3 regions of the Nesterenkonia sp. DZ6 genome follow, and region 3 is predicted to be linked to each of the others. Evidence: predicted binding sites of a transcription regulator. Region 3 holds the regulator's gene; each other region holds the start of a gene.
The links. The regulator HspR, encoded in region 3, represses chaperone genes until heat shock. The targets are predictions, from matches to a motif close to AAGTTGAGTCNNNNNGACTCAACTT.
Positions count from the first base shown of each region.

Region 1 (3,271 bases), on a different contig from region 3:
GGTCGAAGCCCACATAGCCTGGGGGCGCACCGACCAGCCGGGCCACGGAGTGCTTCTCCGAGTATTCGGACATGTCGATGCGGATCATGGAGCGCTCGTCATCGAAGAGGAACTCCGCGAGCGCCTTGGCCAGCTCGGTCTTGCCCACGCCGGTGGGGCCCAGAAAGAGGAAGGAGCCGGTGGGTCGGTCGGGGTCGGAGACGCCGGTGCGCGCGCGGCGAACGGCGTCGGAGACCGCCCCGACAGCCTTGGTCTGCCCGATCAGCCGCGAGCCGATGAGCTCCTCCATCTGGAGCAGCTTCGCGGTCTCGCCCTGCAGCAGCCGCCCGGCAGGGATGCCGGTCCAGGCCGAGATGACCCCGGCGATCCCGTCGGCGTCGACCTCGTCGGCGACCATCTTCTTCTCCGGGGCCGGGGTGGAGGCGTCCTCCTCCTCAGCGGCGGCCAGGTCCTTCTCGACCTGCGGGATCTCGCCGTAGAGCAGCCGGGAGGCCTCGGCGAGGTCGCCGTCGCGCTGGGCGCGTTCGGCGGCGGACTTCAGCTCGTCCAGGGTCACGCGCAGCTCACCGGCGCGGTTGAGCTCGCCCTTCTCGGCCTCCCAGCGCGCGGTGAGCTCGGCGAGCTCCTCCTTGCGGTCGGCCAGGTCCTCGCGCAGGGTGATCAGTCGCTCGGCGGAGCCGGCGTCGGTCTCGTTCTGCAGCGCGAGCTCCTCCATGGTGAGCCGGTCCACCACTCGACGCAGCTCGTCGATCTCCACCGGGGCGGAGTCGATCTCCATGCGCAGCCGGGAGGCGGCCTCATCGATGAGGTCGATGGCCTTGTCCGGCAGCTGACGGCCGCTGATGTAGCGGTCGGAGAGGGTGACGGCGGCGACCAGGGCGTTGTCGGCGATGCCCACCTTGTGGTGCGCCTCGTAGCGCTCCTTGATCCCGCGCAGGATCGCGATCGCGTCGGGCACCGAGGGCTCTCCCACGTAGACCTGCTGGAAGCGGCGCTCCAGGGCGGCGTCGGCCTCGATGTTCTCGCGGTACTCATCCAGCGTGGTCGCACCGATCAGGCGCAGCTCCCCACGGGCGAGCATCGGCTTGAGCATGTTGGAAGCGTCCATGGAGCCCTGCGAGGCGCCGGCTCCGACCACGGTATGGATCTCGTCGATGAAGGTGACGATCCTGCCTTCCGCGGCCTTGATCTCCTCGAGCACGGCTTTCAGCCGCTCCTCGAACTCCCCGCGGTACTTCGCACCGGCGATCATCGCGCCCAGGTCCAGCGAGATCAGCGTCTTCTCACGCAGCGACTCCGGCACGTCACCGGCGACCATGCGCTGGGCCAGGCCTTCGACGACGGCGGTCTTGCCGACGCCGGGCTCGCCGATCAGGACCGGGTTGTTCTTGGTCCGGCGCGAGAGCACCTGGACCACCCGGCGGATCTCCGAGTCACGCCCGATCACGGGGTCCAGCTTGCCCGAGCGCGCGATCTCGGTCATGTCCGTGCCGTACTTCTCCAAGGCCTGGAAGGTGTTCTCCGGGTCAGGAGTGGTGACCTTGCGGTCTCCACGCAGCCCTGGCAGCTCGGCCTTGAGCGCCTGCAGGGTCGCGCCGGCATCCGCGAGGGCCCGGCCCACCGCGCCGCCGTCGGTGGCCGCGCCGATCAGCAGGTGTTCCGTGGAGACGAAGTCATCGCCGAAGTCCTCGGCCTGCGCCTGGGCAGCCTTGATGACGTTGAGCCCGGCGGGCGAGAACTGCGGAGCGGCGACGGAGTCCCCGCGAGTGGCGGGCAACGCCTTGATGATGGCGGAGGCGCGGGTGCTCACGGCGTCGGGATCGACTCCGGCTGCCTTGAGCAGCGCGACGGCCATGGATTCGCGCTGATCCACCAGTGCCTTGAGGATGTGGGCCGGCTCCACCTGCGGGTTGCTCGCGGTGTTCGCGTTCATTGCGGCCGCGGAGACGACCTCCTGCGATTTGGTCGTGAGTTTGACGTCCATGTCTGCCCCTCCCAGTGCGTGGTGACGCCGGTTGCACGACGGCGCCGAATAAACTTGAGTCAATAGTACTCAACTTTGAGTTGGGCGGAAGTATTCCATCGCCGGCAGGCGGTCCCGCGATCACTTACCACCGAAACAAAAAGACTAGGGTCAGCGAGTTTAGCTATCGGCTTTGACGCCGTCAGCCCGCAGTTCAGAAGCACCGGCCAAGTCTCCCCAGCCACTACACACGGCCTAGGGCGTCGATATCTTCCAAGAAGTCCTGCTGCACTTCGGCGCTGACGGTGGTGCGGGTTTCAGAGATTGCGTCGAGGTAGTCCTGTGTAGAGGGTCCCTTCCGCAGCGCCTCCCGGGCCGAAGCCGTACCGACTGAAGCCAGCCGGCCGTCGTCGTACACTGCTTTTTCCAGTGCCTGCTGGGAGGCACTGCGTGCCGCGTATTCGATATCCGCAGGGGAGAATCCTTCGGTGCGTGCCACGAGCAGTTCCACGTTCACGGCGTCCACTACGGGTGACGGGACAAAGCGCTGCCACATGGCTTCGCGGGCCTGCCGGTCCGGCAGTCCGATGGGGATGACGTAGTCGAAACGGCCGTGGCGAAGGAAGGCGGTGTCCAGCGCGCGAATGAAGTTGGTAGCGCAGACCAGTAGGCGCCCGGGCTGTTCGCGGAAGGCCGGGATGATCTTGAGGAGCTCGTTGGTGACTCCCTGCAGCGGCGAGGGCGGTTCGCCGGAGCGCTGGGAGGCGATTTCTTCCACCTCGTCGATGAACACCACGGCGTGCTCCAGGTCGGCGATCTCGAGGAACGTTTCGCGCAACGCTCCCGCCAGGCCCTGCGGGTCGGCGGCGAGGCGGGAGGGAAACACTTCGACGAAGGGCCACTCGAGGCGGGAGGCGATGGCTTTGGCGAAAGTGGTCTTCCCGGTGCCGGGCGGGCCGAAGAGAACCACGGCGCGCGGCGGCACCACGCCGAATTCGTCCGCGAGGTCCGCTTCGGCAAGAGGCAGGACGAGCCGGCGCTCGAGCAGTTCCTTCTCCTTGCGCATTCCCGCGACGTTATCCCATAGGTCCCGGGCGAGGACGCGTCCGCCGAGCTGGCCGAGTGCGCCGAGTTCCTGGCGTTGGACGGGTATGGTCCGTTCGAAGTATCGCAGGTTCTGCTTCAGGGCGAAGCCGCGGCCCAGGAAGGCCTCCACGCGGGTTTCGGATTCCGGGATCAGCGCCGAGAGCTTGTTCAGCCCGTGCGGTGCCATCCGGTTTTCGACAGCGGCCAACAGCGCGGTGCCGA
Region 1 is NZ_JAJOYW010000003.1:13,426-16,696, forward strand. Features, by position in the region: gene clpB (ATP-dependent chaperone ClpB) at 1-1,984, opposite strand, end outside; gene LTH93_RS08560 (ATP-binding protein) at 2,208-3,271, opposite strand, start outside.
Region 1: the regulator HspR is predicted to act here: its motif matches at 2,036-2,060, upstream of clpB (ATP-dependent chaperone ClpB).

Region 2 (3,271 bases), 350 kb from region 3:
GATCAGCACCTCGGGGATGATCCCGTGGACCTCGCCGCCGGCCTCCAGGGCCGCATCGGCGATCTGCCCCATCAGGCCGACCTTCCCGCCGCCGTAGACCACGCCGATGCCGGCCCCGGCCAGCGCGGTGCCGAGCCGGCGGACCTCTTCGGTGTAGTCGAGATCAGCTCCGGAGGCGGAACCGGTGAAGACCGTGAGAGCATTGAACCGCGGGGCAGGGGCAGTCGCTGGGGTGTCGAGAGATACAGGCGTCACGGATCTATGATTCCACAGCGATTTCACAGCGACCAGGAACCCCTGTTAGACTTTCGTAGTCGCAATCCTCCATAGCTCAACGGCAGAGCACTCGACTGTTAATCGAGCGGTTGTTGGTTCGAATCCAACTGGGGGAGCAGATTCGCCCTCGCCCTCACGGGCGGGGGCGTTTTTCATGTCATAGTGTGCTTCGTGCGACGCTGTCCGTGACGGGGCCGCTTCGATGATGCAAGGCTGTCCCGCCGCCCTGACCTGGTGAACCTGATTCGGAGACTTGATGAGCGCCCCTGAGACGAAGACCCACGACATCGCCCGGCTGATCATCTCCTGCCCGGACCAGCCAGGGATCGTGGCGGCGGTCTCGGAGCTGATCGCCGAGGTCGGCGGCAACATCATCAGCCTGGACCAGTACTCCACCGGCGTGGAGGACGGCCGATTCTTCCAACGCACCGTGTTCCACCTGCCCGGACTCGCCGCGGCGAAGCCCGCGGTGGAGCAGGCCATCCAGACGAAGCTTGCTGATCGCTTCTCCATGGACTATTCGCTGGCAGCGGCAGATCAGCCCAAGCGGGTGGCGATCTTCGCGTCCAAGACCGACCACTGCCTGCTGGATCTGCTCTGGCGGCACCGCCGCGGTGAGATCCCGATGGACATCGTCATGGTCATCTCCAACCACGCCGACCTCGCCGAAGATGTGCGGCCCTTCGGGATCCCGTATTTCCACGTGCCGGTGATCAACGGGGACAAGGCTGCGGCCGAGGCCCGGCACCTGGAGCTGCTGAAGGGCAACGTCGACATGATCGTGCTCGCCCGGTACATGCAGATCATCTCCGAGGACTTCCTCGAACATGTCGGGGCTCCGGTGATCAACATCCACCACAGCTTCCTGCCCGCCTTCATCGGCGCCGGCCCGTACCAGAAGGCCGCTGACCGCGGAGTGAAGCTCATCGGCGCCACTGCCCATTACGTGACCAAGGACCTCGACGAGGGTCCGATCATCGAGCAGGACGTCATCCGGGTCTCGCACAGCGACGACGTGGCCCAGCTCACCCGCTTCGGCGCCGACGTCGAACGCGCCGTGCTCTCCCGCGCGGTGAAGTGGCACTGCGAAGACCGGGTCATCCGCAACGGCAGCACCACGATCGTCTTCTAGCTCTTCTCCTCCGTCGAGGGGCGGATTCTCCGGGTGCCTGACGGGCCGGGAAGCCCAGACTGGCCGGAGGATCCGCCTCTCAGCGAGAAGAGGGAGGGATCAGGATTCGAGGTTCTTCTCGCGCTCGGTGGAGGTGACCTGGATCTTGCGCGGCTCCTCGGTGGCGTAGACCCCGGTCACGCGGACCGTGAGCACGCCTGACTCGTAGGTCGCAGAGATCGCGTCACTGGAGACCTCGCCCGGCAGGGTGATGGTGCGGGAGAAGGACCCGTAGCGCACCTCGCGCAGACCCTCGGCCTCGGTCTCGCTGCGACGCTCCCCGGACACGGTCAGCGTGCGTCCGGTCAGTTCGACCGCGACGTCCTTGTCCGGGTCGATGCCGGGGAGGTCGGCGCGCAGGACCAGGTCCTCACCCTCGCGATGGGCATCCACGGCGGGCACGAAGCCGGCCTGGCGCTGGGCCGCATCCATCGAGGGAGTCCGCATGCTGCGGAAGACATCGTCGATCAGGGCGAAGGGGTCCAGACGGGTCAGAGAGTTGTTCATAACGGCAATCAGCTCCTTATGCTCATCGCTCTATAGGACTGGGTCAGTGCCTTGCGGCGTCGGTTCCTGTGGAACCCACACCCAGTATATTCCCAAGTTGAGCATGATGCACTCAACTTTTTCGACGGATTGGACAACGATTCGAGCACGGGCTTCTGTCGCAATACAGGCCCCCGCAGCTGAGGCTCACCTCCGCCGGGCCACCCGGTTCGATTAGAGTGCCGGGGTGTCCAAGTCAAAGAAAACGCGCATCCAGCACGTCCTGGCCGTCGAGGCCAAGAAGCAGCTCAGTCCGCACATGATCCGGCTGGTCCTGGGCGGACCCGGGTTCGAGGCGATCGAGTTCAAGTCCGTGGGGGAGTCGCCTGCCACGGACCAGTACATCAAGCTGCTCTTCCTTCCGCAGAGCGCCGCGGAGGCCGCGCAGCTGCCCGAGGGTCTGGACCTCAGCCGCCCCTACGACATGGACGCGCTGCGCGAACAGCTGCGCACCGAACAGATGCCGGCGACCCGGACCTACACCATCCGCCACGTCGACCATGAGAACTCGCAGATCTGGGTGGATTTCGTGGTCCACGGCGAGGAGGGCCGCGCCGGAGTCTGGGCGAAGAACGCGCAGATCGGGGAGCAGATCAGCTTCTTCGGGCCCGGGAGCGGCTACGCTCCGCGCGGGGAGGCTGAATGGCACCTGCTGGCCGGTGACGAGGCCGCGCTGCCCGCGATCGCCTCGGCGCTTGAATCGATGGCTGAGGACGCGCGCGGGGTCGCCGTCGTCGAGGTCCGTGACGCGGCCGAGCGCCAGCCGCTGGATGTCCCCGCAGGGATGGACCTGGTCTGGCTGCACCGCGAGGCCGACTTCAGCCCGGAGACCACGATGCTCGCGGAGTACCTGGAGGAGCTGGCCATCCCGGAAGGTGATGTGCAGGTCTTCGTGCACGGCGAACGGGCCCAGATGAAGCGGATCCGCCGCATGCTGGTGGATCAGAAGGGGCTGGAGCGCAAGGCGATGTCACTTTCCGCATACTGGGCGAACGGCCGGATCGAGGACCAGTTCCAGGCCGAGAAGCGCACCCCGGTGGGGCGGATCGAGGACTGAGCGGGTTCCGCAGAGCGGAGCAGCGAGCCAGGGAGGCCAGGAACGACGACTCCGCCCATCCCGCGTCGACTCAGCCCGCCACCCCTGAGCTGGTGCCGACCACCAGGGCGAAGACCAGGCCGACCGCCAGCAGCAGCATCGTGATCGCCGAGCACACGCCAGCCCGCTCGCGGTGCCCGGCCAGTCGCAGGTCCGCACGGTCACGCATGGACCCGGCGAGC
Region 2 is NZ_JAJOYW010000001.1:784,170-787,440, reverse strand. Features, by position in the region: gene LTH93_RS03570 (TIGR00730 family Rossman fold protein) at 1-255, opposite strand, end outside; tRNA gene LTH93_RS03565 (tRNA-Asn) at 321-392, shown strand; gene purU (formyltetrahydrofolate deformylase) at 533-1,408, shown strand; gene LTH93_RS03555 (Hsp20/alpha crystallin family protein) at 1,508-1,954, opposite strand; gene LTH93_RS03550 (siderophore-interacting protein) at 2,181-3,050, shown strand; gene LTH93_RS03545 (TM2 domain-containing protein) at 3,121-3,271, opposite strand, start outside.
Region 2: the regulator HspR is predicted to act here: its motif matches at 2,049-2,073, upstream of LTH93_RS03555 (Hsp20/alpha crystallin family protein).

Region 3 (3,271 bases):
CGCCACCCGGCTGGAGTCGGTGCTGCAGAGCCAGGGTCTGGAGGTGTTGGGAGAGATCGGTGAAGCATTCGATCCCAACCAGCACGAGGCCATCATGGCTCAGCCCCATGAAGAGATCCCCGCCGACCACGTGGCCATCGTGCTGCGCGCCGGCTATCGCCACGGGAACCGCCTGCTCCGGGCGGCCCAGGTGATGGTCTCTTCCGGGCCCGAGCAGAGCTGAATCTCTAAGCAGCAGAAAGGAGGGAGGCGCCATGGCCTCACAGGACTGGATCGATAAAGATTTCTACGCAATCCTCGGCGTCTCCCGCGATGCCTCCGAGGAGGACGTCAAGAAGGCGTACCGAAAGCTCGCCCGGAAGCATCATCCCGACAAGAACCCCGGTGATGATGCTGCCGAGCAGAAGTTCAAGGACGTCGCTGAGGCTCACTCCGTGCTGGCTGACAAAGAGCAGCGCGAACAGTACGACGCCGTCCGCGCCATGGGCTCGGGCGCCCGGTTCTCGGGCGGCCCGGGCCCCGGTGGGGGAGGCGGCTTCGAAGATCTCTTCGGCAACCTCTTCAACGGAGGCGCCGGCGGTGCGCGCGGCGGCTCCGGCCGCGGCGGCGCCAGCGGCCCCGACCTCTCGGACCTCTTCGGGGGACCCGGCGGGTTCGGCGGCTCCGGCCGCTTCGGCGGAGGCGGAGCCCCTGCGAAGGGCGCCGACCGCACCGCGCGGACCACCATCTCCTTCGGTGGGGCCATCCGTGGCACCACCGTGGGTCTGCGCGAGCCCGATGGCGGCGTCATCGACGTCCGGATCCCCGCGGGGATCCGGACCGGCCAGAAGGTACGCGTGAAGGGCAAGGGTCAGCGCGGCTCCGGCGGCGCCGGTGACCTCCTGGTCGAGGTCGCCGTCTCCGGCCACAGGTTCTTCGAGCGCGAGGGCGACGACATCCGCATCCACCTGCCTGTGGCCTTCGACGAGGCGGCGCTGGGCACCGCGGTGCAGGTTCCGACGGTCCACGGCGAGAAGGTCAACATCAAGATTCCTGCCGGAGTGACCTCCGGGCGCGTGCTCCGGCTCAAGGGCCACGGCGTGCGCCGGAAGGAGAAGGGCCGCGAGGTCGCCGGCGACATGCTGGTCACGGTTCAGGTGGAGGTTCCCAAGGACCTCTCCGCCGAGGCGGTCGAGGCCGTGAAGGCCTATGCGGAAGCCACCAAGGGGCTCGATCCCCGGAAAGGCCTCGAGGCGAAGGCGGTGCTGTGATGGTGGACCCCCGGATGCGTGACCCCCGGATTCTGGACTCGCGGATGCTCGAGCCCGAACACCGGCACGCGCCGATGTTCGTCATCTCCGTGGCCGCCGAGCTCGCCGACATGCACCCGCAGACGCTGCGCCAGTATGACCGGATCGGTCTGGTCACCCCGCGGCGCCAGGGCGGGCGACATCGCAGATACTCTCCCTACAACATCGAGCAGCTCCGCCAGATCCAGCAGTTCTCCCAGGATGGGGTCTCGCTGGAGGGCATCCGCAGGATCCTCGATCTGCAGAACCGGGTGGAGGTGCTCGAAGAGACGGTGGACGCGCTGCGCCACGAGCTGCGCGAATCGCAGCGGCACTCCACCAAGCCGCGATTCTTCGCCGTGGGTCCGCACGGCGACGTCGTCACCGTCGCCCGTGGACGCCGCGCCAGGGCCAACACCCAGGCGCTGGTCCTCTGGGAGCCCGGCCCTCGTCGTCGCTGACCTGGAGACCCTTTGTGCACACCCCGCGAGTCCTGCCCGAGACGCGCCCACGGTGCCGCAATAATCAGGTCATGTCTGTCTCCTCTCGCTCCCGGCTGATCATTCCGAGCGCGGTGGGGGTCGCGGCTGTGATGGTGCTCACCAGCTGCAGCGTCGACCCGTCCGAGACCGTGGAAGAGGCCGCCGATGCGCTGGCCTCCGCGATCTCCAGCGGTGACTTCTCCGCGCTGAGCTTTGAATCCGGAGACCCCGAGACCATGACGGCGGCCGTGGAGAATCTCCACGCGCCCTTCGAGGAGCTCACCCCTGAGGTGAGCGCCGGCGAGGTCGTGCTCGATGAGCCGCCGGAGGATTCACCCCGCCCGGTCACCGCCACAGTCCCGCTTCAGCACAGCTGGGAACTGGAGGAGCTCGGCATCGAGGGCGAGGCCTGGACCTATGAGACCACCGCCGAACTGGTCTACGACCAGGAGACCGAGGTCTGGGCAGTGGAAGCCACGCCAGAGATCATCATGCCCGACTATGCCGGCACCGAGTCGATCAGCCTGGCCACCACCCCCGCCGACCGTGGCCGGATCATGGACGACGACGGACGGGCCATGGTCTACAACCGCGACGTCGTCCGGCTGGGCATCGACAAGGCCCAGCTCGCCCAGGACGGCGAGCCCGCCGATCAAGATACGCTGCGCTCCTCCGCCGAGGCGCTCGCCGAGCTGGTCGAGATCCCGGTGGACCCCTACGTCGAGAGCGTGCTCGGCGGCGGAGACCTGGCCTTCGTGGAGGCCATCACGCTGCGCCGATCCGAAGACGACGTGACCGCCACCGACGTCGAAGCGATCCCCGGCGCCTCAGGCATCTATGACCAGATGTCCTTGGCGGACTCCCGGGACTTCGCCCCGCTGCTGCTGGGCCGGGTGGGACCGGTGACCGCCGAGTCCCTGGAGGCAGACCCGAGCCTGAGCGTCGGCGACACCATCGGCACCTCCGGCATCCAGGCCTCCTACGAGCAGACCCTGCGCGGAGCTCCGGGGATGGCGATCCAGAAGGACGGCGAGCCCCTGTACTCGGTGGCCCCCGCCGACGGCGGAGACGTGGAGACCACGATGGTGCCGCGGCTGCAGAACCTCGCCCAGGAGATCGTCGAAGATCAGGACGCCTCTGGGGCGATCGTCGCCATCCGACCCTCCGACGGCGGCGTCCTGGCCGCCGCCAGCCACGACCCGGACGGCGGCCAGGTGGAGATCGCCACCCAATCCACCTACGCGCCCGGCTCCACCTTCAAGGTGGTCTCCTCGCTCGCCATGCTGCGCGACGGACTCACCCCCGACACCGATGTGAGCTGCTCGAACCAGACCACCGTGCACGGGCAGTCCTTCGGCAACTACACCGGGTTCCCCTCCGAGTACCTCGGAGACATCCCCTTCCGTGACGCGGTGGCAGTCTCCTGCAACACCGTCTTCGCCGACGCCTACGACGATGTGACCTCTGCGGAGGTCCACCAGGCCGCGCTCGACCTCGGCATCGTCGAGGAGACGCACCTGG
Region 3 is NZ_JAJOYW010000001.1:1,129,949-1,133,219, reverse strand. Features, by position in the region: gene LTH93_RS05090 (nucleotide exchange factor GrpE) at 1-223, shown strand, start outside; gene LTH93_RS05085 (DnaJ C-terminal domain-containing protein) at 255-1,250, shown strand; gene LTH93_RS05080 (heat shock protein transcriptional repressor HspR) at 1,295-1,729, shown strand; gene LTH93_RS05075 (penicillin-binding transpeptidase domain-containing protein) at 1,801-3,271, shown strand, end outside.